Regions from separate parts of the Paenibacillus sp. J22FR83 genome, predicted to be linked through region 4. Evidence: riboswitches for the same ligand, from Rfam matches in the RefSeq annotation. Region 4 holds a riboswitch; each other region holds the start of a gene.
What was found. A riboswitch is a leader RNA that binds a small molecule or an ion and turns the genes downstream of it on or off. The one in region 4 is predicted to bind cyclic di-AMP.

Region 1: another riboswitch for cyclic di-AMP. It lies ahead of AC58PV_RS05660 (APC family permease); the one in region 4 lies ahead of AC58PV_RS35160 (C40 family peptidase).
Region 2: another riboswitch for cyclic di-AMP. It lies ahead of AC58PV_RS32915 (resuscitation-promoting factor); the one in region 4 lies ahead of AC58PV_RS35160 (C40 family peptidase).
Region 3: another riboswitch for cyclic di-AMP. It lies ahead of AC58PV_RS12910 (ABC transporter ATP-binding protein); the one in region 4 lies ahead of AC58PV_RS35160 (C40 family peptidase).

The regions. Positions count from the first base shown of each region.
Region 1 is NZ_JCAUAM010000002.1:496,296-501,936, reverse strand. Features, by position in the region: gene AC58PV_RS05670 (MBL fold metallo-hydrolase) at 1-328, shown strand, start outside; gene AC58PV_RS05665 (MFS transporter) at 566-2,008, opposite strand; cyclic di-AMP (ydaO/yuaA leader) riboswitch at 2,450-2,601, shown strand; gene AC58PV_RS05660 (APC family permease) at 2,797-4,632, shown strand; gene AC58PV_RS05655 (YqkE family protein) at 4,678-4,938, shown strand; gene AC58PV_RS05650 (polysaccharide deacetylase family protein) at 4,950-5,641, shown strand, end outside.
Region 2 is NZ_JCAUAM010000029.1:49,971-55,611, forward strand. Features, by position in the region: gene yabG (sporulation peptidase YabG) at 271-1,152, opposite strand; gene rsmA (16S rRNA (adenine(1518)-N(6)/adenine(1519)-N(6))-dimethyltransferase RsmA) at 1,209-2,117, opposite strand; gene rnmV (ribonuclease M5) at 2,167-2,700, opposite strand; gene AC58PV_RS32915 (resuscitation-promoting factor) at 2,819-3,958, opposite strand; cyclic di-AMP (ydaO/yuaA leader) riboswitch at 4,246-4,440, opposite strand; gene AC58PV_RS32920 (ABC transporter ATP-binding protein) at 4,724-5,467, shown strand; gene AC58PV_RS32925 (ABC transporter permease) at 5,464-5,641, shown strand, end outside.
Region 3 is NZ_JCAUAM010000006.1:169,592-175,232, forward strand. Features, by position in the region: gene AC58PV_RS12900 (ABC transporter permease subunit) at 253-1,041, opposite strand; gene AC58PV_RS12905 (ABC transporter permease subunit) at 1,074-1,871, opposite strand; gene AC58PV_RS12910 (ABC transporter ATP-binding protein) at 1,876-2,760, opposite strand; cyclic di-AMP (ydaO/yuaA leader) riboswitch at 2,864-3,028, opposite strand; gene AC58PV_RS12915 (AraC family transcriptional regulator) at 3,182-4,012, opposite strand; gene AC58PV_RS12920 (beta-galactosidase) at 4,156-5,641, shown strand, end outside.
Region 4 is NZ_JCAUAM010000041.1:3,197-8,837, forward strand. Features, by position in the region: gene AC58PV_RS35155 (hypothetical protein) at 138-797, opposite strand; gene AC58PV_RS35160 (C40 family peptidase) at 981-1,877, opposite strand; cyclic di-AMP (ydaO/yuaA leader) riboswitch at 1,882-2,043, opposite strand; gene AC58PV_RS35165 (GNAT family N-acetyltransferase) at 2,141-2,656, opposite strand; gene AC58PV_RS35170 (acetylxylan esterase) at 2,840-3,787, opposite strand; tRNA gene AC58PV_RS35175 (tRNA-Gly) at 4,186-4,256, opposite strand; tRNA gene AC58PV_RS35180 (tRNA-Pro) at 4,275-4,351, opposite strand; tRNA gene AC58PV_RS35185 (tRNA-Arg) at 4,372-4,448, opposite strand; tRNA gene AC58PV_RS35190 (tRNA-Gly) at 4,458-4,532, opposite strand; gene AC58PV_RS35195 (AIM24 family protein) at 4,634-5,332, opposite strand; gene AC58PV_RS35200 (SH3 domain-containing protein) at 5,360-5,641, opposite strand, start outside.

The sequences.
Region 1 (5,641 bases), on a different contig from region 4:
TAAGCTATTTTACGGCGTGGATACTGGCTGGTACTTGCCAGATGCGTTCAAGGAGCTGGAGAATGCTTCCCTTGATGTGTTGATTAGTGAATGCACCTTTGGGCTGACCACCGGGCGTGGTCTTCATCCAAATGGCCATTTGGACGCCTTTAGCTGCATGGAGCTGTTCCGCAAGCTGTTAGAGCAAGGGACTTTGCATGCCAACTCACGCATTTATCTTACGCATATTAACCATTTTACCTCGACACATGGGGATTTAGTAGGCTGGTTTCAGGAACAACAATTCCCATGCCCGATTACGGTGGCATGGGATGGGATGAAAATATAACACAAGAAGAGGCTGTCCCCGATGTCATAGGAGGGACAGCCTCTTCTTGTGATAAGTGTGAGCAACGACGTCGGATAACGTTATAGTATAGCGCTATTAGCTCCAAAGTCGAAATTTTCTGTGTATTTAGACACTTTAACGTTATGCCATCACTTTATTCTAAGTAAGAATAAGCCCAAGCCTTAATTAAGATGATATCATCACCTTAATTTGGACTTGGGCTTTATCTGACGGTACTTATTCTGTTGCAGTCTTAGGCATAGCTGAGCTTTCTACCTTCTCCGCCGCGGAGCGATCCGAGAGCTGCTTTTTTGCATAATTCCTGTATAGGATGGAACTGGCAATGGTTAGGAACGCAATGACCGCCATCCCCCAGATGAGGTTATCGAAAGCACGTGTGAGCGGCAACGATTTCTGCCAAACGAGTGCACTCCCCGAGAGCGCCACGGCGAAAGCGCCGCTGAAAAACTGCAACAATTGGAACAAGCCCATGCCGGAGCCGATGCGATCTGTAGTCAATTGCCGGGAGAGCTCATTGGATACAGCGCTAGAAAGCGTTGTGAAGCTAATGCTAACCAAGATGTAAAGCGCAGCAATCCAGTAAGAGGAATAGCTAGCTGTCAGGGCCAAAAGTACGGTAGAAAGCAGCATCAACCATGGGACGTAACGAAGTAGTGCTGTGTTCCCGTAGCGGTCTATGATGCGTCCGACACGATTCGACACCAGCATCGCCAAGAGTGCACCGGGGAAGAGCAACAGTCCCGAAGTAAGTGGAGCTAAGCCAAATACCCGTGCAAGCATCTGCGGCGCAAGGAATAAGAAGCCGAAGCTGATCATGTAGGATGTCACGCCGATTGCGCTAAGCGACATATAAGTTCGATCGCCGAATAGGGCTGGCAGCACGAACGGTTGTGAGGCGCGGCGAATGCGCAGCGTGAATAAGGCAATCGCAAGTACGCCCGCTATGAGGGCAACGATGCTTTTGGAAGTTAGGAAGAGCAGCAGCCCCGTCGTCCCAATCCCCAGGAGCAGGGCACCGATGAAATCGAACGAGCCGCTCTCTGGTTTTTCCTTTGGCAGCAAAGCGAGAAAGATAGGTATAAGCAGCAGGGTGACCCCTGTAATGACGAATAGGAAATGCCAGCCCAAATACTGAACGATGGAACCTCCCGCGACGGGACCGAGTCCTAAGCCGAGTGAGGCTGCAGATAGGATGAGCGACATCGCTCTGCCCCTGCGAGACAACGGAATGTAGCGGGTGACGAGAACGATACCGAGCGATGGAATCGCCCCAGCGCCGGAGGCTTGAATAAGCCTTGTCAGCAGCAACAGTCCGAAGCTGTCCGTGAACAGCCCTAGAATAGAGGCACCACCTAGCGAGAGCAGGGCAATGACGTAGAGCCTGCGAATAGGCACGAAGTCGGATAAGCGGCTGTAGGTAATCGATGCTATGGCGAAAATAATAGAATATCCCGTAACAATCCACGACGCCGTTGAGGGGCTAAGCTCGAATTGCGCGGAAATTTTGGGCAGTGCCAGATTGAACATCATCGTGTTCATGATGACAAGCACAATAGTGAAACAGAGTAACCAAGAGACCGGCGTTTCACGTAAGCGACCCGGCGTCTCAGTTGGCGTTGGCGCTGTTTCCTGATGTGAGGTAGTCCTAGGATTTGACATGGTACACCATCCGATCTTAAACTATAAATTTATTTGTGACAGTTTAGCATGGCAGGTAGCATGTGTCAATGAATTGACCGTAGTAACTATTTGAAAAGTTGAATATTTATGCATTTTCCTGTATGTATTTCAATCAACTTGTATTTTTCCACCTATACGACCGTCACCTTGCTAGGTGAACACATCACCGAGGTAGTGCCCTAAAGGAAAAATCCCTTTGATCCACCGCATTGCTTACATGGAAGGTTAAGTTTGTGAATTGCAACCGTGCCCTTTATTTAAAATACCCCGATTGGCTAAGAGAATGGAAGATAATCAACGATTGGGGGGATTGTAAGCGAATTATTGATGGAAACGTGAGGCGGAAGACGGCTTTTTACGTTTTTTCCATCCTTTACTATGTGAGTAGAAGAGAGTAGTATTCAACACGTACTAGAACAGTTGAATATTTCGCTTAATTTTCTGTGAAGAAAAGCGGGGGAACCAAAAGTAACATGGGGTGAGTAACGGTGCTGATACCTGGTACCTTTTAGGGCAGATTTCTCGCGGCCCGAACCCGACAGCTAACCTCGTAAGCGATCGTGAGAAAGGAGAACATGTGTTCAAAACACAAGGTCTATCCTTGTGTTTTTTTGCGTCCATTTTCAGGAGTATAGCATTTTTATATAGATGTCACACATTAATTTGGCTATATATCTCGCAAAACGCTCCCTTCTTTGGATGAAGGTGTGGCCGTTTATTGTGTGTGATGCGTACGATTCGATTTAATTTGGAGGAGCAATTGCGAAATGACGAGTGATTCATTGAAAAAAATTATGTTTGGTAAGCCACTAAAGTCGAGTGAGATTGAGTCGGAGAAAATGCCTGTCTGGAAAGCTCTCCCTATCTTGTCGTCCGATGCCTTATCATCCGTATCGTATGGGACAGAGCAGATTCTGTTAGAGCTTGCGACCGTAGGGGTTGCTGCTTTTGCCTTCTCGTTGCCGATTGCGGTATCGATCATTGCTTTGATTCTATTGCTCGTGCTCAGCTACAGGCAAGTGATCGAAGCGTACCCGATGGGTGGCGGCGCCTATATGGTTACCAAAGAGAATTTAGGTATGGTGTGGGGACGTCTCACAGGTGTGTCTCTGCTAATCGATTATACCTTAACCGTGGCGGTTTCGATTTCGGCTGGTGTTCAAGCGATTACGTCCGCTTTTCCATCAGCCGTACCCTATATCGTTCCGCTTACCATCTTGCTGGTGTGGATCATGGTCTGGCTGAATTTGCGAGGAACTTCCGAATCGGGAACGGTATTCGCAATTCCAACGTACTTTTTCATTCTGTGTATCCTATTGTTAGTAGGTAAGGGTGTTTTCGATCTGCTAACAGGATCCATGAATACACATGCGATCGAATTCGCTCCAAGCGCAGCGACGAACTCATTAACGCTATTCGTCCTTCTCAAGGCGTTCTCGTCCGGTTGTTCAGCTGTAACGGGGATCGAAGCGATCTCCGATGCCGTACCACATTTTCGGACGCCATCTGTCAAAAATGCCAAACGCACACTACTCTCTCTAGGCGGACTATTGGCCATCGTCTTCGGTGGGGTAACCCTGATTGCCTTAGGGTATGGCGTGGCACCGGATCATAACGGCCATACATCGGTTCTATCGATGGTGACGGAGCAAGCCTTCGGCCGAGGCGCCATGTACTATGCGACGCAAATCGCGACGATGCTTATCTTGGTACTTGCTGCGAACACAAGCTTCAATGGATTTCCGATCTTGGCGTCGATCATGGCCCAGGACAAAAACTTCCCGCGCATGTTTTCCTTCCGTGGGGATCGGCTTTCGTACCACTATGGCATTATTACGCTAGGCGTATTAGCCAGCTTGCTGTTGATTGGTTTTAAAGGTAAAACCGATGCACTCATTCCGCTTTATGCGATTGGCGTATTTCTATCTTTTACACTTGCTCAGACAGGTTTAGTTCGTAAATGGCTCAGAGAACGCGTATCGGGTTGGATCGGGAAGCTGATCATTAATGGCTTGGGCGGCATCGTCTCCCTTGCCGTTCTAATCATTTTCTCCGTTACCAAATTTAGCGAGGGTGCTTGGATTGTTATTATCATTACACCGATCCTCCTCTGGCTCATTACCAAGGTTAGTCACCATTACGACGACGTGGCCAAACAGCTGCGTATTGATATCACGCAAGACCGTGTATGTACCAAAGAACCTGTTATTATCGTTCCCGTGGCTGGGATTCACAAAGCGGTAGAGCATTCCCTTAGTTATGCCAAATCGCTTTCGCCTAATGTTATCGCGTTCTATGTCTCCTTCTCGGATGAGGATGAAGAATCGATGCAGGAGAAGTGGCAGATCTGGGATCCAGGCGTGCGACTTGTTGTGTTCAAATCCCGATACAGGACGATTCTCAAGCCGTTGGCTGAATTCATTGAACGCATCGATACGCATGTGTCAGAGAAACAGTCGATTATGGTTATTCTCCCGCAATTCATGCCGAAGAAGTGGTGGCACCGTCTGCTCCATAATCAATCTGCGGCACGCATTCGTTCGAAGCTGCAAGCCGATAAGGATATCGTTGTAGCGACAGTACCGTATCATTTACATCAATAGAGGTGTACAATAATAGGGAGAACTTGTAGATGAGGTGACCTTATTATGGTGAAAAAGAAAGCTAAAGTGACGCCAGCTGCGGCTAGCGTGCAAGATAAACCAGCAACGCTGAAGGATCTGCTGCGTCCAGAAATACTGGAAGGACTCAAAGCCCAGGCTGACGCGATGAAAGCGGAAGAGCAAGCGAAGAAGGAAGCAGAGAGAGCGAAGGCAGAGGCGGCTCGCAAGGCGGAAGAGAAGCGTCTTGAGAACGATTTTGCCTACCAGTTGGAGAAAAGTAAATTAGACTGGCGCAAACATAAATGAGGGGGCGCACGATGTGCCTCCTTTTCTTTTTGAGCGTGATGAGTGCGCTTACAGGTTGTGGGGAATCGGCTGCTGTAGCAACACCAACCGCTGCTCCTGATCCAGTGGCTTTGGCAACGGTGACACCAATACCAGTTGTTGCAGCAACACCGGAAGTGACACCGACACCAGATCCAACATCAGTCCCAACATTTGCGTCCTTGGAAAAGAAGTTGATCAACCGCTATGCTGCCAGCATACCAACCAAATGGGGCGAACATGTCCCTGGTGTGCTAACCCAGTTGGCCACGAAGGAACGAGTCATTGCTTTGACCTTCGATGCATGCGGGGGGACATTGGGGAGCGGTTACGACGAGAAGCTGATCGACTATTTAATCAAGGAAAACATTCCTGCGACATTGTTTATGAATGCAAGGTGGATCGGGGCTAATCCTGACATCTTTGCCACTTTAGCTGCGAATCCCTTATTCGAGATTGAAAACCACGGAACAGAGCACCGCCCATTGTCTGTGACGGGCAAGCCCGCTTACGGTATTGCTGGAACGAAGAATGTCACTGACGTTATTCGTGAAGTAAAAGACAACGCGGATGGGATTGAGAAGCTGACGGGTAGACGTCCTTTATTTTTCCGCTCAGGCACGGCCTTCTATGATGAAGTCGCTACGTCTATCGTTCATGATATAGGCTTCGAAATCGCGGGATA
Region 2 (5,641 bases), on a different contig from region 4:
TGGGATTTCCTCTCCCTTCAGGTTGTCACCAATGTTCGCAAATTATTCACACTTTTCCAGTTAAGGAGAAACTTCTCCCCTTCAACTTACAAAAATGGTACTAACAGTACGAACAACGGTCTCCGCAAATAAAAAAGAACACTCTCTGCCATCCTCCACACCATACGGAGTTCATGACAAAAAGTGTTATTTGAATCCTGCAAATAGGCAGGCCTGGATCCACGTAGAATGATTCCAAGCCCTATTCGTCCTCTAGCGGGCTTAATCTAGCTATACAGACTCTTCCGTGTGCTGTATACCAGGAACACCCATCCGATAACTGCCACGCGTCTCCACCCCGCCTAGCCCTTCTAGACCTGTCACCGTCAAATCCATAATATCCAACATCGAAATCGTTTCTCTTGTCGGCGTATAGGACAGCTTAGCAGCGATGCATAGCGGATCTAAGGCATGAATAAGGATGCGCGCAGGAGAACTGGCGAAATTAGCCCCAGCTCGCAATAAGGCTTCGAAATGCGACTGACAAGCCCCTGCTACGATAATTAAGGAATCCCGATTTCTCTCATATTGCCGGGCCACCCGAACTGCATTCACGAAGTTCTGCGAATTCTTATAGCTCGACAGATTGTTCGGGCTCACGCTTTGTCGATTTTTCAAAATACCATCATGCCCCGTAATGACGACAATGTCCGGTTTATATTGAGGAAGCAACCTTTGCAGCGCTTCCGCCATTTGTGCCTCAGGAATGAAGAAACCTTCTGCCGGAATGCGTAATTCGCCGTAGAGCTGCATACTTTTGCGCAGATAGCTCGGATCGCCATCCAAGTGCAGAACCCTTCCTGGCACTTCGAAATAGCTGTTATGAGCTGGTTGTGAATTTTGTTTATGATTGACGGCCATCTGATTCTTCTCCTGCAATTGCACTTGGGACACCGCTAGTCGACGCAGCGACTCACGAAATTCAGGCGAGCTTGACCGTGGATGATCTAAGGTCTCCTTAGGATTCGCTTTTGTCAGATCCGTGAGCGGCGCATCTGCAAGCAACCGAACATCGACACCCCTCAGAATGGCCTTGAGATGCTCAATTCGTTCAATTTTAAACACGACGTCGCCGCCATAGGAAATACGGGTAACAAAATCACCTTGCCTCATCGCACAAATCCCCTCCTAAGGGTATCCTATGGCGAGACTAGGCATTTGGTGCGGGTTTATTTGCAGCCGTGCACACGAAGCGCCGTGGACAAGCGTGCGAACTCCTCCATGCTGAGTGTCTCACCTCGGCGTGAAGGCTCGATTTGGATGCCCTGCAGCAACGCTTCCAGCTCAGGCTTATTCTCTTTGGTAAAGAACCTCGCCGCGAGGTTGTTATAGAGGGTTTTGCGACGCTGAACGAAGGACGCTTGGACGACAGCGAAGAAGAAGTCCACGTCCGCCACTTCAACTGGCGGCGCTTGGCGCACGCGCAGCCGAATAACGGCGGAATCGACGTTCGGCTGCGGGACGAAGACGGTGCGCGGCACGATTGTGACGAGCTCCGGCTCGCAGTAGAACTGTACGGCAATACTTAAGCTGCCGTAATCCTTGGTGCCTGGACGAGCCGCCATGCGGTCGGCCACTTCTTTCTGGATCATCACGACGATATTCTCCAGGGGAAGCTTCTCTTCCAGAAGCTTCATGATGATCGGCGTCGTGATGTAGTACGGAAGGTTGGCGACAACACTGACGCCCTCCACGCCTTCGAAATGCTGCCGGAACAATTCCGGCAGGTTGGTTTTCAAGATATCCCCATGAACGACAGTGGCATGGGGGTAAGGCGCCAGCGTCTCGTCCAGAATGGGCAGTAGACGCTGATCGATCTCGACCGCAAGCACGCGGCCAGCGAGCTTGGCAAGCTGCTGTGTGAGCGCGCCGATGCCGGGGCCGATCTCAAGCGCAGCCTTCGTAGGGCCGAGCTCAGCGGCCATGACGATCTTGCTGAGGATGTTTTGATCGATTAAGAAGTTCTGGCCTAAACTTTTTTTGAGCACGAGACCATTCTTCTTAATAATTTGTTTCGTTTTACTTGGTGTTGCCACGTCTTCGGCTGTTACAACAACCTCTTGTCTGGTTATATTCATTGTATAGACCTCGTATCTATTTAGGGTTCTAGTCACTCCAAGAATTCTACTAGTTCAAATGTTCGAGCGCCGCCTCAAATTCCTCTTTTGAAATCTGAAACATCGCACAACGTTTATAGAATTGCTTACCATTGCAATAACCAATGCCCAGCGCATTGCCTACCGTCAAGCGGCGAGCAGCCGCATCCGGATGCACGATGAGCCCGGCAGCAATCAGATCCTCCATCGTCAGCAGCGAAACTGCTGCTTCATATTCCGTCCTCAGGCTCTGAAGCGCCTGACGAATCGTCTCTGGCGTCGCGTTCTCGACGCCGATATCACCCTTATACGCAGCTTGCTCCTGCGTAATGAAAGCATGCTTGCAGCCAGGTACCTTGGCTGCCACGATTTTGCGGATCCGTTCCCCTGCGTGATCGGGATCCGTGAAGATAATGACGCCTCTGCGCTGCTGAGCCAGAGCAATTCGCTTGAGCACGGCTTGTCCGATAGCAGATCCGCCTGTTTCAATCGTATCCGCCTGCACAGCCCGCCTAATAGCAGCTGTATCGTCCTTGCCTTCCACAACGATCATTTCTTTTATCATTGATGCGTTTCCTTCCTCAGTACGCAGAAAAAGAAGAGGGGGCTCCTCTTCTTCGCGCAGGCAGATGCCAAGCTACGTGTATGTTAGTAGTGTTCCCGCACAAACTACCGTTTACACGTTAGTTTTGGGATGGTTTTGTAGGGCCAACCACATATACAGTGTACCCTTGCTTCGTGCCAAATTTATTTGCATAACCGTGATCTTCATAGTACACATCGATCATTTGGCCTTTCACACCGCTGCCGATATCTTCAGCACGACGGAAACCAATCCCTTCGATGTATACCCACCATCCAAGCGGAATAACCTTCGGATCGACAGCGATCGTACGGCCTTCAGTAACGGTAGTACCTGTGTAGGTTTTACCATAACCAGCAGAGCCCTCCGTCTTACCTGTCGACGCAGCACCCGCAGAATACGCAGTAAGCTTCACGTTCTTCAGAATTTGTTTGTAACCGAAGGTCACACCATTCTTGGAAACTTCATCCACACTCGGTGAAGAGGCGGAGAGAACAACCACAGGATTTTTCGTGCCTACGGAAACTACTTTCTTAATGCTTTCTGTTTGTACTTCTTCACCCACAACTGCTTCCGCGACTAAAACGCCGTCCTCGAAAGTCTTTTCTTTCTTTTTGACCAACACGCCTTCTTTACCTTCTTGGACCACTTGCTCTTTCCCTTTAAGCAAAGATGCGTCATTCTTTTTCTCTGTCTCGAATGCGATCGATTCAGAGACTTCCTCCGTCTCTTTGGTCACACGGACGATTTTAATCTCATCGCCTGTGCTAAGAGCGGCTGTCGGTTCGGGAGAAATACGATCATTCTCACCAAGTGCAATATGTAAACGTTGCAATGCACTTTCTACCGTTCTTGCAGTTGTGTAAACAGTGGTGGTCTTTCCATCAGCAGTCAATTGAATCGGTGATGCATGCTCAATAACAATTTTGTCTCCACCCTTGAGCTTGGTCGTGAGTGAAGCTGAAATTTCATCGTGCTCACCAATCGTTATGGCTTGTTCATCCAGTAGGCGTTGCAGGACCCATTGCTTCGTGTGCACAACGGTTTCTTGTCCATTCACAACCACGGATACGCTCTTGGTAGCCGTTCCGTACAACAACACCAAAAACATGAAAGTCATTGCGATTGAGATTATAGCCAGGCTTAAAATCAAACGCAAGTTTTCATGCTTCCATCGCAATGCGAAGGACATGCTGGATGATCGTTTTACATGGGTCTCGCTAATTGAGATACTGCCCACTTCTTCGGTCCTCCTTCAAAGCCTCGCCGCCAGGTTACAGCATGATTAAATTTGACGCGACTAAGGTTTTTTATAGTTTAACTTAACACGCTCGCCATCATCAGCCTTGTTTCCTTGCTGAATCTGGTCGTCCCCCCCTTTTACCTATTCATCATCCTATGATTTCCGGGTTGTTTTATGTCATATGATCTGTGTAGGACCCTAAATGTGGACAAAAAGCCAGCAAGAAGAGGACTCTTCTCGCTGGCTTAGTTTGCATAGTGAAATACAAATAGCACGCACGACAATCGTTACCTCTCTTACGCTTACGAGGTTAGCTGACGGATTCGGACGTGAGAGTCGCCCTACGTAGACGCAAACTGCTTGTTTGACGTCTATGATTCACCCCTATTACTCTCTGCTTACTTAACCCGCATTGGAATGCTCATTAAGCTTGCAGTGGTTCCCCCGTTCCCACATTTGGAACTCAGCGAATGGAAAATTGGCAAATTGGATATTAAGTTATTATGAAAAGTATATTACGCTGTTAATCTCAACCTGTAAAGGGATTAACACCCGTTAAAAAGGGCTAAATCGATTAAATTTTGTTTATTTTCCATATATAACCCACTTATATCTACACGTGCCTAACTTTAACGTACGTATACTCGTTTTTTCAGTATATAATGATCAAAACTAGGCTAAAAATGCAAATTTGTTTATAATGATTCTGGTAGTATTTGATTAAAAAATACCAATAATTTGCTATTTAGGGAGGCAATTGTGATGGGCCCCATCCTGCAAGTAAACGCTTTATTCGGTGGATATTTACCCAACAAACCCGTTCTTCATAATCTAACTTTCTCGATCGGCCAAGGAGAAATGATGGGTCTAATTGGACTCAATGGTGCAGGGAAAAGTACCACCATCAAAAATATTCTGGGACTGCTCCAACCGCAAAAAGGGTCAATTCGCATTAATGGTTTAACGCTAGCCGAGGATCCGCTGCCTTACCGAGCGACATATGCTTATGTACCTGAAAGTCCAGAGTTATACGAAGAACTTACGATTCGCGAACACCTTGAGCTAACGGCACTAGCTTATGGATTATCTAAAGCGGATTACGAAACCCGTTCTCGCTCCTTATTGGAGCAATTTCAGATGAAGGACAAGCTGAACAGCTTCGCTAGTCATTTATCCAAAGGGATGAAACAGAAGGTCATGATCATGAATGCCTTCTTGATCGAACCCTCTCTCTATATAATCGATGAACCGTTTCTTGGACTCGACCCTTTAGCGATTCGTTCCTTGCTTGATCTCATGGTTCAAATGAAGAAGAAAGGTGCGTCCTTTCTCATTTCCTCACACATTTTGTCTACAATTGAAAAATATTGCGATGCTTATGTCGTTCTCCACAAAGGCCACATGGTTGCACAGGGAGATTTAGTCGAATTACGCTCCCAAACAGCGCTGCCTCAGGCGTCATTAGACGACATCTTCTACAAGCTTGTTCAAGGAGACATGGCATGAGTCAACTAACAGATCCTACATCTGCATTTAACACACATGCATTATGGAAGCAGCGTTTCCAACATTATATGAAGGAATCCCTAGGGTATTGGCAGTATGCCGCACGCAGTAATTTCATCGGCTTCTTGTTGTTTCTTGTCATCGTTTCTTCCTATTATTATGCAAAAACATTAC
Region 3 (5,641 bases), on a different contig from region 4:
CCGCTCCCAACAAATGAAATGGATTTTATGTAGCTAATTTTGCCGATTTGCTACAGTTGCGAGCAATAGATGGATTTCCTACAGCTAATTTCGGCGAAAACCCACTAAACGGACAAACTCGCCCAGATTAGATGTACTTTTTCCATCTAATCGCAAAATCACAGGTGATATGGGGAATTTAACTGTAGGTTTTACAGTTAATTGAAAGCTAGCTACTTAACTGACGCTATTTCTACTTCACATGATGCCCCGCTACACATGCAAATCACGTTTGCCAAAAGCGGCATACGTGACCACGGTCAGGCCGACGATGACAACTGCCGAAATGATGACATAGACAGCATCAAACCCGCCGCCATACATGATATTCTTCGCCTCATAAAATTTAAACGGCGTTACATATTTCAAGAAAGCCAGCTTACTATTGAAGTCAATGGCAATGGACAGGATGAAGGTAATGAGCATGAAGCCTGTTGCGAGTGAGGCTGCCCTTTTGGCGTTTCGATACACGGCTGCAATAGATGTGCCAATGACCAGGAAGAGCATCTGCACAATCAACATCCCCAGCATGACGATGGAAATATCTCCACCAACGGCCTCCCCTTTGCTATAAGCGCCAACAATGCATATACTCGACAGCCAGGACACGAGGTTAAAAATAAGGATGTTCACGAAAGCGCTTAGCAGCTTCCACGTGACGATGCTGTGCCTCGACAAAGGCTTCACGAATAGAAACTCTGCCGTCTTATCCCGCTCTTCCTTCGCAATAATATTGGCGCCAAGCATTGCCGCATGAATCGTTGCCATCAACAAGAAGTATAGCACTAGGATGCCGAAATAGCCGCTGGCTTTCGATAAATCTAACGCGCCACCGCCCATAATGACTTGGAGGGACTTCGGCATTTCTGCCATCAGATCATTAATCTGTCCGTTCGTCGCCGTTGCTTGGTACTTGTTCATGCCACTTGCGACTAAAAAAATGAGCCCAAGACTCCAGAAAACCATTGATTTCCGATACGTTTTCAGTTCTCTCCAGAACATATTCACTTCTCGTTCCCTCCTCTCACCTACGTTTATACGGCATGAACGTCTTTTCTCGTGTAAATGAAGTAGCTCACCGTAATCGAAACAACGATAATCGCGATAGCTGCAATGACATAGGGCGTTTCATAACTTGCATTTGTAAGCATGTACGTCCCGCTGAAGTATTTGAATGGGGAAAAATACCGCTTAGCGCCCTCCCCATCTACGGCAACGATCATGCCGATTACGAAAAAGGCAAACACCGTACCAAGACTGACGGATAAAACAGCTTTTATTTTTGAAAACACAACCGAAACAACGAATCCCATCGCTAGAAACATCAGCTGGATAAACAGTAATGTACATGAAATCAGTAGAAAGATGCTCCCATCAAAATCGACCGTCTTGACTTGAAGCGCCATCATATAGGCTGCCCCGATATAAACCACACAAGTAATCGCTAAGGAAGCAACAGCCGCTAATAGCTTGGAAGTCACTATTTTCGTCCGCGTTACAGGTTTCGTAAGCAGAAAGTCTGCTGTTTTCTCACGAACCTCCTTGGAGAGTATCGACGCTCCCAACACCATGGCCTGAATAGCTCCGCAAAGCGTAATGTACATAAAGATGTACATGTAGAATCCAAGCAGGGTGCCAAACGTTTCGATTTGAATACCCAGCGCTTTCCTAACCCCCTCTGGGTACCCTTCTAAGACGGAAGAGAACTGTGCAAAATCTTTGGAAACCGAAGGAAAAAGGGATAAGAATAAGACGATAACAGCAAGTAAGGAGCACGTCCACGTGATCGTGGATTTACGATAAGCTCGCAATTCATGCAGGAAAATATTCATGCCTTTAAGCCTCCTTCTCATAGTAATGCATAAAGATCTCCTCTAAATCAGGCTCTTCGATCCATAGATTCGCAATGTCGATATCGGCTATTTTTCTCATGACTTGATTAATATTGCCTTTGAATAAGAAGCTCGTCGTCTGACCTTGGACTTCAATGTTGTTGACCCCGGGCATCCTGAAGAAATGGGGGTCGAGCGCTTGCGCCGTGTCAATTTTAAAACGCTTAAAATTGTTTTCTTTTAACGTGCTAATCTTCTCAACGGTTACGATTCTACCTTCTTTAATGATCGCAACACGATCACATAGCCGCTGTACTTCGCTCAAAATGTGAGAGGAAAAAAGAATCGTCGCTCCCCTTTTATTCTGTTGTTCGAGCAATTCGAAAAACTTCTGTTGCATAAGCGGATCCAGCCCGCTCGTCGGTTCATCCAGGATAATGAGCTTAGGGTCGTGCAGCAGCCCTTGAACAATGCCCACTTTCTTCTTATTTCCCAGAGATAGATCGTCAATTTTCTTCGTCACGTCCAGATGCATGATCTCGGCAAGCTCTTTAATTCTTTGGGTGCAATCTTTCTTGTAAAAGCTAGCCGAATACTTAAGCAGGTCAATTACTTTCATGTTGTCATAATAAAAAACTTCCGATGGTAAGTAGCCGATTTCCTTCTTAATTTCTGGCGCAAACTGGATGCAGTCCTTCCCGAAGATCTTGGCACTGCCGCTAGTTGGAAAAATCAGAGATAGCAGCGTTCGAATTGTGGTCGATTTCCCCGCGCCATTCGGTCCAATAAAACCGAAGATCTCCCCTTCTTCGATGGTAAAACTAACATCAGTGATGCCTCTTGCATTCCCATAAGTTTTGGTCAAATTGGTGATTTCAATTGCATGCATGGCACGGCCCCCTCAAATTTGTAAGGTTAAAAGCAAACAAAAAGAAGCCCTAAGCATAGAGAATCTCTACGCTCGGGCTTCTTCACATAAGAAGGCGAGTGTGCGGTTCTCTCTCAATGCACTACGAGGTTAGCTGTCGGATTCGGACTTGAGAGCGTCCTACCTAATGCTTGCGAGCATCAGGATTCACCCCATGAAGCCATGTGTTGCTTATACGGCTTCGGTTGGTTCCCCCGTTTCCCAGTTGGGAATTAAGTGGTTTAATTTTACAGAAAATCAACTTGTCGTAATGAATCTTACGCCGATCTGAACCGAATGTAAAACCTAGATTCACCTTTAATTTATGCAGATTTGACTTTGGTAGTCGATGAAAGCGCATACATTTAATGGTGACGTTGATTATCCTATATTTTGCTAGTTATTACGTGTGATACAACCGCCGATACTCTTGTGGTGTCAGCCCCGTGTGCTCCCGGAATCGAGCAATAAAATAGCTGCTCTGGGAAAAACCGATATGCTCGGCCACTTGCTTAATGGTCCATTCGGTAGACATAAGCAGTTGTTTGGCTACAACAAGACGGCATTCAAACAGCCACACCATCGGAGTCCGCCCCATCACTTCATGAAACATTCGACTAAAATAATACGTACTGAAGCCAGCCTGCTCGGCCATCTGCAGGAGGGTTAGTGGCTTCGTGCAATGCGTACGAATATATTCAGCAACCTCTCTCATCCGCGCACGCTTATCTAGAATCGTGACCGTACCATGCGTCTCCGCACGCAAGGCAAGCTCAGCCATCAATTCATAGAGCTTTACCGCCAATTGCACCTCATTTCGATTATGGGGAGATGCCTCTTCCAATAAACCCACGGTCAGTTGTTTCAGCTTGGAGGCATCGCTATACGTAAACAACCACACTGCTGAAGTACCTTGATCATTCAACAGTCTGTCGAGTCCCTCACCCGCAAGGTGTACCCAAAAAACTTGCCAAGGATCATTCGGATCCGATCGATACTCTTGCTCAAGGCCCGCTCCGTAATAGAAGCCCTGCCCTGCTTCCAGGCCGAATTCCTTCCCGTTCGCTTTGACATATCCCTTACCGCTTAACACAATATGCAAGTTTGCTTGTTGCAGCTGCCCCTTAGACCTCCGCTCTTGATGTTCTGGAAATTCTGCATATTGACCGATCATATCCGGATACACCGTATAGTGTTTATACATCGGCTCTGGTAATACATAATGAATTCGCATGTGTCCTCCGATGCGCAAAAATCTGATATCTCGAGCAAAATGATGTTATATACATAATATTACAAAGCAATATAATGAGTACATAAAGAATTTTCAATAACAAGAAATTAGTATACCTTATAGGAATGGGGATGTTACAAGTCATGGAAAAGACGATTCCTGGCGAGAAATTTGATCTAGGCGTATGCTACTACCCTGAGCAGTGGCCAGAGGCTATGTGGGCCGATGATTATACGAGAATGCGAGAAATCGGTTTTACCATCGTGCGGATGGGTGAATTTGCATGGAATTTCTTTGAACCCGAAGAAGGGGTATTCGCCTTTGATCTGTTCGATCGGGCGATCGATCTGGCTCACGAACATGGACTACAAGTTATTCTTGGCACTCCCACGGCTACGCCTCCCGCTTGGATGACCTTTAAATATCCCGAAATCTTGAATGCCACATTCGAGGGTGTGCAGTATCAGCACGGGCTGAGACGTCACTACAATTACAGCAGCCCTATCTACCGCGACTATTGTACGAAAATAACTAAGGCTATGGCCACTCATTATGCGAACTACCCAGGCGTAGTTGGCTGGCAGATCGACAATGAACTTAACTGCGAAGTCAACGTCTTCTACGCCGAGGCCGACCACAAAGCTTTTCGGGCATGGGTGCAGGAGAAATACGGTTCCTTAGACGCGTTAAATCAGGCTTGGGGAACTGTCTTCTGGAACCAGAGCTACTCCAATTGGGAGCAAGTGCACTTGACTCGCCCTGCGCCTAGCGAATCTGCAAATCCGCATCAAGCGCTGGATGAAAAACGTTTCATCTCGGATAACACGATCTCCTTTGCCCGTGTGCAGGCTGACATCTTACGAAAGCTGGCACCCAAGCAGTGGGTTACAACGAATGGGATGTTTGGTCATTTGGATAACCATGCTATGACGGATGAGTTGCTAGATTTCTATTCTTATGACTCGTATCCGAACTTCTCAACCATTTGGAACGATGCCAATCGCGAGAATCCTCTTCTGGATCGCAGCTATTCCAACCAGCTCACCAAAGTGCGTTCCATCTCCCCTACCTTCTGCATCATGGAGCAGCAGTCAGGCCCTGGCGGATGGGCGAACCGGATGGGACAATCCTCACCTAAGCCAGGCCAAATGCGATTATGGACGTATCAATCTGTTGCTCATGGAGCGGACATGGTCTTGTATTTTAGATGGCGAACCGCAACATTCGGCACCGAAATTTACTGGCATGGGATTAACGATTATCACAACCGTCCTAACCGCAGAGTGGCTGAAGCTACAACAATTAGCCGGGAATTGGGCAAAATCGGAGAGGTCATTGCTGGGTCCCGTTTCACAGCGGGTGTAGCCATTTTGCACGATTATGACAATGAATGGGACGGGGAGTTCGACATTTGGCACGGTCCTCTGACGAAAGAAAGCGAGTATAGCTGGGGGAAAGCGCTGCAGTTCAGCCATATTCCATACAACTATTTGTATGTGCAAGAGAAGACTACTTTGGCAGACCTATCGCGTTACAAAGTGCTTATCTACCCTCATCCTGCCATCATGTCGGAGGCAACGGCGGAGCTGCTTAAGCAATATGCAGCAGGGGGAGGCAAGCTGATCTTCG
Region 4 (5,641 bases):
CCATCGTAGTTCCATTCTTTCATATGGAGGTAGGTTGTGTCCACTTGCCTAGCTCTTTCGCATACACCAAATAAGCGTTACTCGACAACCGAGCAAAGCCTATTCATGCCGCTTATAGATCTGACGATACAACTTTCTTAATGTACGCGATTCATCCGAACAATGCGATAATAGAGCTGACCACTGACTTCTTGCTCCACTTCTAGATAGCCTTCAGAGTGAACATAATCTCCTAACATAAACGTAGAAGCATCGGCCGAATCGGCATGTGTAAGAAAGAGCAGCGCCACCTTATCATCTCCAACTACGAATCCAACCTGTTCCTTCACCTTGAATTTTTCAAGAATTTTGCCATGATGCGACCTTACGATATGATGAAACCGCCAAGTACCTTCTTCTTGTATGATAAAATAGAGCACTCGATTGCGATGCGCATTACTGAACTCCCGCGTCACACCAATCATGCATACCTTCTCACCAACGCGTAAATATTCATCAATGACATAGGTTTTCAGTCGTAACCGATTCACATTCTTGCTCTGAATATAACTTTCCATCTCATCGATGGAGCGTTGATCCCTCGGATCTTGCCTCGTTGCATAAAATACTTCTTTAATAAAAGTATCCGTTTGGAATTGTCTTGCCCCTTTGAAATGGTTATATGTATGAAAAAATTGCTTAATTACAACCCGAATGTCTTCCGGTATGGCAGGACCTGTTTCCACGTTGTACATGCGATCTGTTCGGACCGACAATTTTATTTTATGAAACCAGCTTTTCCAGACACTAACTTGCATGTCGCACGCGTCACCTACCTTCTTCCAATCATTGTTCCATTATAGGCTATAATCCTCAAAAATTCGATAAAAATCGCACAAATCCGCGCAAAAAAAAGAGCATACGCCGCTTTGCTCTCCATTTAGAAAGACTTAGCGAACGTACGCTCTCATACAACTTGCTTGCATTTAATTTGTAACAACCTATAATACGCGCTTGGCACCTACATATCTGGAGCCCCAATAGGAGCTAGCGAGACTATCAACCGTTACACCAACGGACGTTGTCGAGGAAATAAATTGATTGTTTCCAATGTAAATGCCCACATGATTGACGATTCCTGAAGCAAAGAAGACAAGGTCTCCCTCTTTCAAATCCGTCACTCTCGCCCCCGCTTGATCGTACATTTGCACGGAGGTGCGCGGCAACTCGATGCCTTTGGCCTCGTAGATATAACGAACGAATCCAGAGCAATCGAAGCCCTTAGGCGTTGTTCCTCCCCACCTGTAAGGCGTCCCTTTGAAAGTCGTTGCAGCCTGAATAATTTGAGCTGAAATGGACGGCTGAACGACCTTGGCCGCTGGGGCCGCTAAGGCTACTGGCGGGGGTGCTATCCAAGCTGGTTTGTGAGGCTTGCCATCCTCTTCCACGATCGCGATTTTATTCGCATCGTTCCACGAGATCTCAGATCCGAACGTCTCTGTCACGAAGCGTAGAGGAACATAGGTACTACCCTTAACTAGCGTTGGACTACTCTCTAATGCGACTAACTTACTGTTCACGATCGCTTGCTCATCGTCTGTCGTGAGTTGAATCGCCTGTTGCTTGTTCATCAGCGTGACAACGACTTCATCGCCTTGCTTCGCCCATCCCACTTGATAACCTAGTTTCTCCGACAACACGCGCAGCGGCACCTGAAGCTTACCATCCGTATCAATAAACGGTTGATCTTCCGGGAACTTCACCAGGTCATCATTGACCTGAACCTTTACCGAAGAGGTGTCGGGACCAGCGGCATGTGCAGATGGAGCGGCAAATAGGGAAATAGCTGCGCCTAGAAGAGCGCATGAACAAATAAAGCTTTTGGTGAAAAGTTTCAAAACGTTTGTGCCTCCTTGAAGCCTCCGAGGTTAGTTGACGGGTTCGGGAAGAGGTTTTCCCTAGTGCGCCCCATTAGCCTAAGCTAACTGAGCATTCATTCACCCCAAGTAAAGAAGTCCCCCGTACCAGAGCTATCGCTGCTCTGAGATTCGGCATTTTTTGTCTATGTTAGACTAGCATAGTTCGTTTTAGCCTGACAACTTTTGCGAGATGGTAAGTGTTTCCTCTTCTATGTAAAAGCATACGAAAACAGCCACTCTTCTCAGAGCGGCTGCCGATATACCTCAGTAAACAGGATCTGTTTACAGGGATTAAACTCATTTTCCGTCATCGGACTAGGATAACTCATAATGTTGAGTGGCAATTTCAGTTGCCCTTCTCGGAGAGGAGGCTGAGCATAGGGGAATAGGTTCAAATGGAACCCGGAGCGCTTATAGAATTCAATTCTCCGCGCAGCATCTGAGGTAGCAGGAGGCTCTACTTCAAGTACGATGGGTGTACTTGCGCTACTCATATACGTCGTCAGCATTCGCTTGCCAATCCCACCACCTCTGATGGCACCATTGACAGCAATGTGTTCCACAAATCGAAACGTGCTAAAGTTCCAACTCGCCAGGAAGCCGAGCAATTGCCCCTGATCATCTCGCTCGATATCTAATCTATAGTTAGGATGCGCTAGTAGTGCCCGCTGACCCTCATATGTCCTTATTTCCGTATCTGGAAATGCGGCTTCCATTAGTTCGAATACCTCCTCAAAGGAATCCTCTTTGACCTTCATCCGTCAACACCTCCCTTCACGTTAGCTATAGGTTATCTTATCCAACTGTGCTGCTTCTTACTTTGTACGGAAATGATCGATCACCTCAACGCTCCGCACACACAAAGACCCCACCTTTGCGGATCCATGAGATCTCGGTAAAGGTAGGGTCTAGCACACTTTAAATGACACTTGTTTCTGTCCTTACCATTTTGAGAAAAAGTCGTGCGCTGCTGCATGGGAACCAGGAGGTGTTGCATGCCCCATGAAGGGATACACTGCTATAGATTTATTTGCGGATTCAATTCGGTTATATGCAGCGAATATCGCTTCTGGTAAGCAACACGTATCCTTCAGCCCTACTGTAACATGAACAGGCTGCCCAATACGATCACCTAGATTCATGATATCAAAATAAGAAACCGTTCGCAGTACATGAGGCAGATACTCTGGGAAACGGGTAACGAAATCCGCTGCCTCACTAAGGGAACTAACCGAATTCAAAAGACCTAGATCCATGTGACATTGATTCGGAACATGCGCAATTGTTGCCCGAATGCGCTTCTCAAGCGCGGTTACGAGTAGCGCCAGCCCGCCGCCTTGGCTTCCACCGTACACGAATACCCGCTCACTGTCGATCTCTGACTGCTCTAACGCGCATTGCACAGCACGTAAGGAATCGATCGCAACCGCGCGATAATAGCTCGTCTCGGGGTCGAGAATCCCCTGTGTAATCCATCCTCTCGTCATACCGGTCTCCTGTGGCAGCAGGTTACCGCTATCGCCGCCTTGCCCGCGTACATCAACCGCAAGTACCGCGTATCCCATAAGCAGCCAAGCTGCATGATCCTCGGGTCTTCCCTTGGAACCCGTATAGCCTGGGAATGTAACAATGCACGGTACCTTTTTCGAGTTACTCTCTGCATTAGGCAGCAACAACCAAGCATGGATCGGTGTTTCCGCTGCTCCTTGCAAGACAATCTTATTGACTTCCGCTTGTACAAAAGATGAAGCTACCTTCTCTCTTGTATACGATGCTCCTTGCGTAGCTTCTGCATATGTGCGCTCCCAGAATGCAGCCAGATCAGCCGTCGCCGTTAACTCCGCATGATAATTATGTAATCCCTGAATACGATTTTCAATAGCGTTCATTTCGGTTAGTCCCCCATTGCATGTTTTTCCCATTTTAACCTAGATACACGAGGATGACTATTGGAAAATTTGAAGATACGATAGAACGTCGATACTCTGCATCAATGGTTCTGTCTTTCTTTTGCGAACTCCCGATTCGTGGTTAGATGTATAAACTACAGCTATTTTACTCGAATCTGACGTATTTTCGTGTTTAGATGGAAAAAGTACATTTAATTCCTATGTAATTTGAAGAATCGAGCAAATCGAAGGAATATAACTACAGGAAATACAGTTAATCTTTCAAGTTCACGAAATGCGCTTCAAATAGATGGAGAAAATCCAGTTAAATTACCAGCAGTAGGTTTATTGCTCATTGAAAGAAAAAGACCACCCGAAGGTGGTCTCATTCTTGTGTAAGCGGGCGGCGGGAATCGAACCCGCGCGATCAGCTTGGAAGGCTGAAGTTCTACCATTAAACTACGCCCGCATATAAGAAAAACTAAAATGGTCGGGACGACACGATTTGAACATGCGACCCCCTGCTCCCAAAGCAGGTGCTCTACCAAGCTGAGCTACGTCCCGTGGTGTAGATAAAGTGTAAATGGCGCGCCCTGAGAGATTCGAACTCCCGACCTTTTGATTCGTAGTCAAATACTCTATCCAGCTGAGCTAAGGGCGCATAAAACTTTGGAGCGGAAGACGGGGATCGAACCCGCGACCCTCGCCTTGGCAAGGCGATGCTCTACCGCTGAGCCACTTCCGCACGGTACATTTCTCATTCGCTCATCAAGTGATTCTCTGAGGCGACAAGGAATAATATATCAGGTATTCAAAACAAATGCAACTTTTTTTTGTATTTTTTTATTATTTGATGAAAACGCCCCCAAATGGCAGAACTTCCCGCGCTATGCGGCGCAGTAAGCCATCCGATTTCATATGCTCATCCAGTTTGGGATCGGGCTTACAAGGCTGCATGAGTACATGACCATGCCCTGTGATTTCCCAGTGATAATTCATATGCTGGCTTGCCAGTGTGTTGCCGTATACACAGAGGCGCAGCTTAGCCTGTCGCGGATAGGCAACAAGACAACTAACGTCCACGTACAGAGGTTCGACAGCATCCAAAGCCATGTGATGGATTGGCCCAGCTGTTAGCAAACCTAGATTGCCGGGGCCATGGAACTGCATTTTAACTAAATCTTGTGTAATCAACGTATTCTTCACACTCTGTAGATGCGTTGTAAACGTCACACCTTCCGTATAGAACAGCACATGACGAAATTCAAACAATAGATCGTCTTCGGCTTCCAAGGGCACGACAGCCAAACTGTACGCTTCTGGCAACCCCATTAATACACGACCGGGACCAAGAATGCGTGATTGAATCAGCCGCTTCTTCCTGTACATGCTAGGAAGCTTCATCAGTGCATCTTCACGCTGCTCAGGCCTTCCCTGAAACGCAACAATTTGGTTGGGATGCAGCACATGCACAGCTTCTCCCTTTAGAAGCTGCAGCGTCGCCATCCTGGCTTGTGAGCTTGCATTTTCATAGATAATCTCCAAACCACACAACCTCCCCGCCACTCGCTGCTAGCGCATCCCACGCTTCCTTCTCTGCCATACGAAGAAACGAAACACACGCCCCAGCAAGAAATAACCTATAACTAATGCTGCTGTCGTAATGACCATGTAGGTAATCTTGCGATTTCGTTTATCTTTGTCTAACGCCACTTGTTCCATGGCCTTCAAACGTTCCTGCAATTGTTCGTTATCCTTCTTCAGTGCCTCGTTCTGACTGAGGATACGATCCTGAATTTCCTGTGACTGTTTGACCGCCTCCGATAACTTATCCTTCTGCTCTTCTAATTGCTG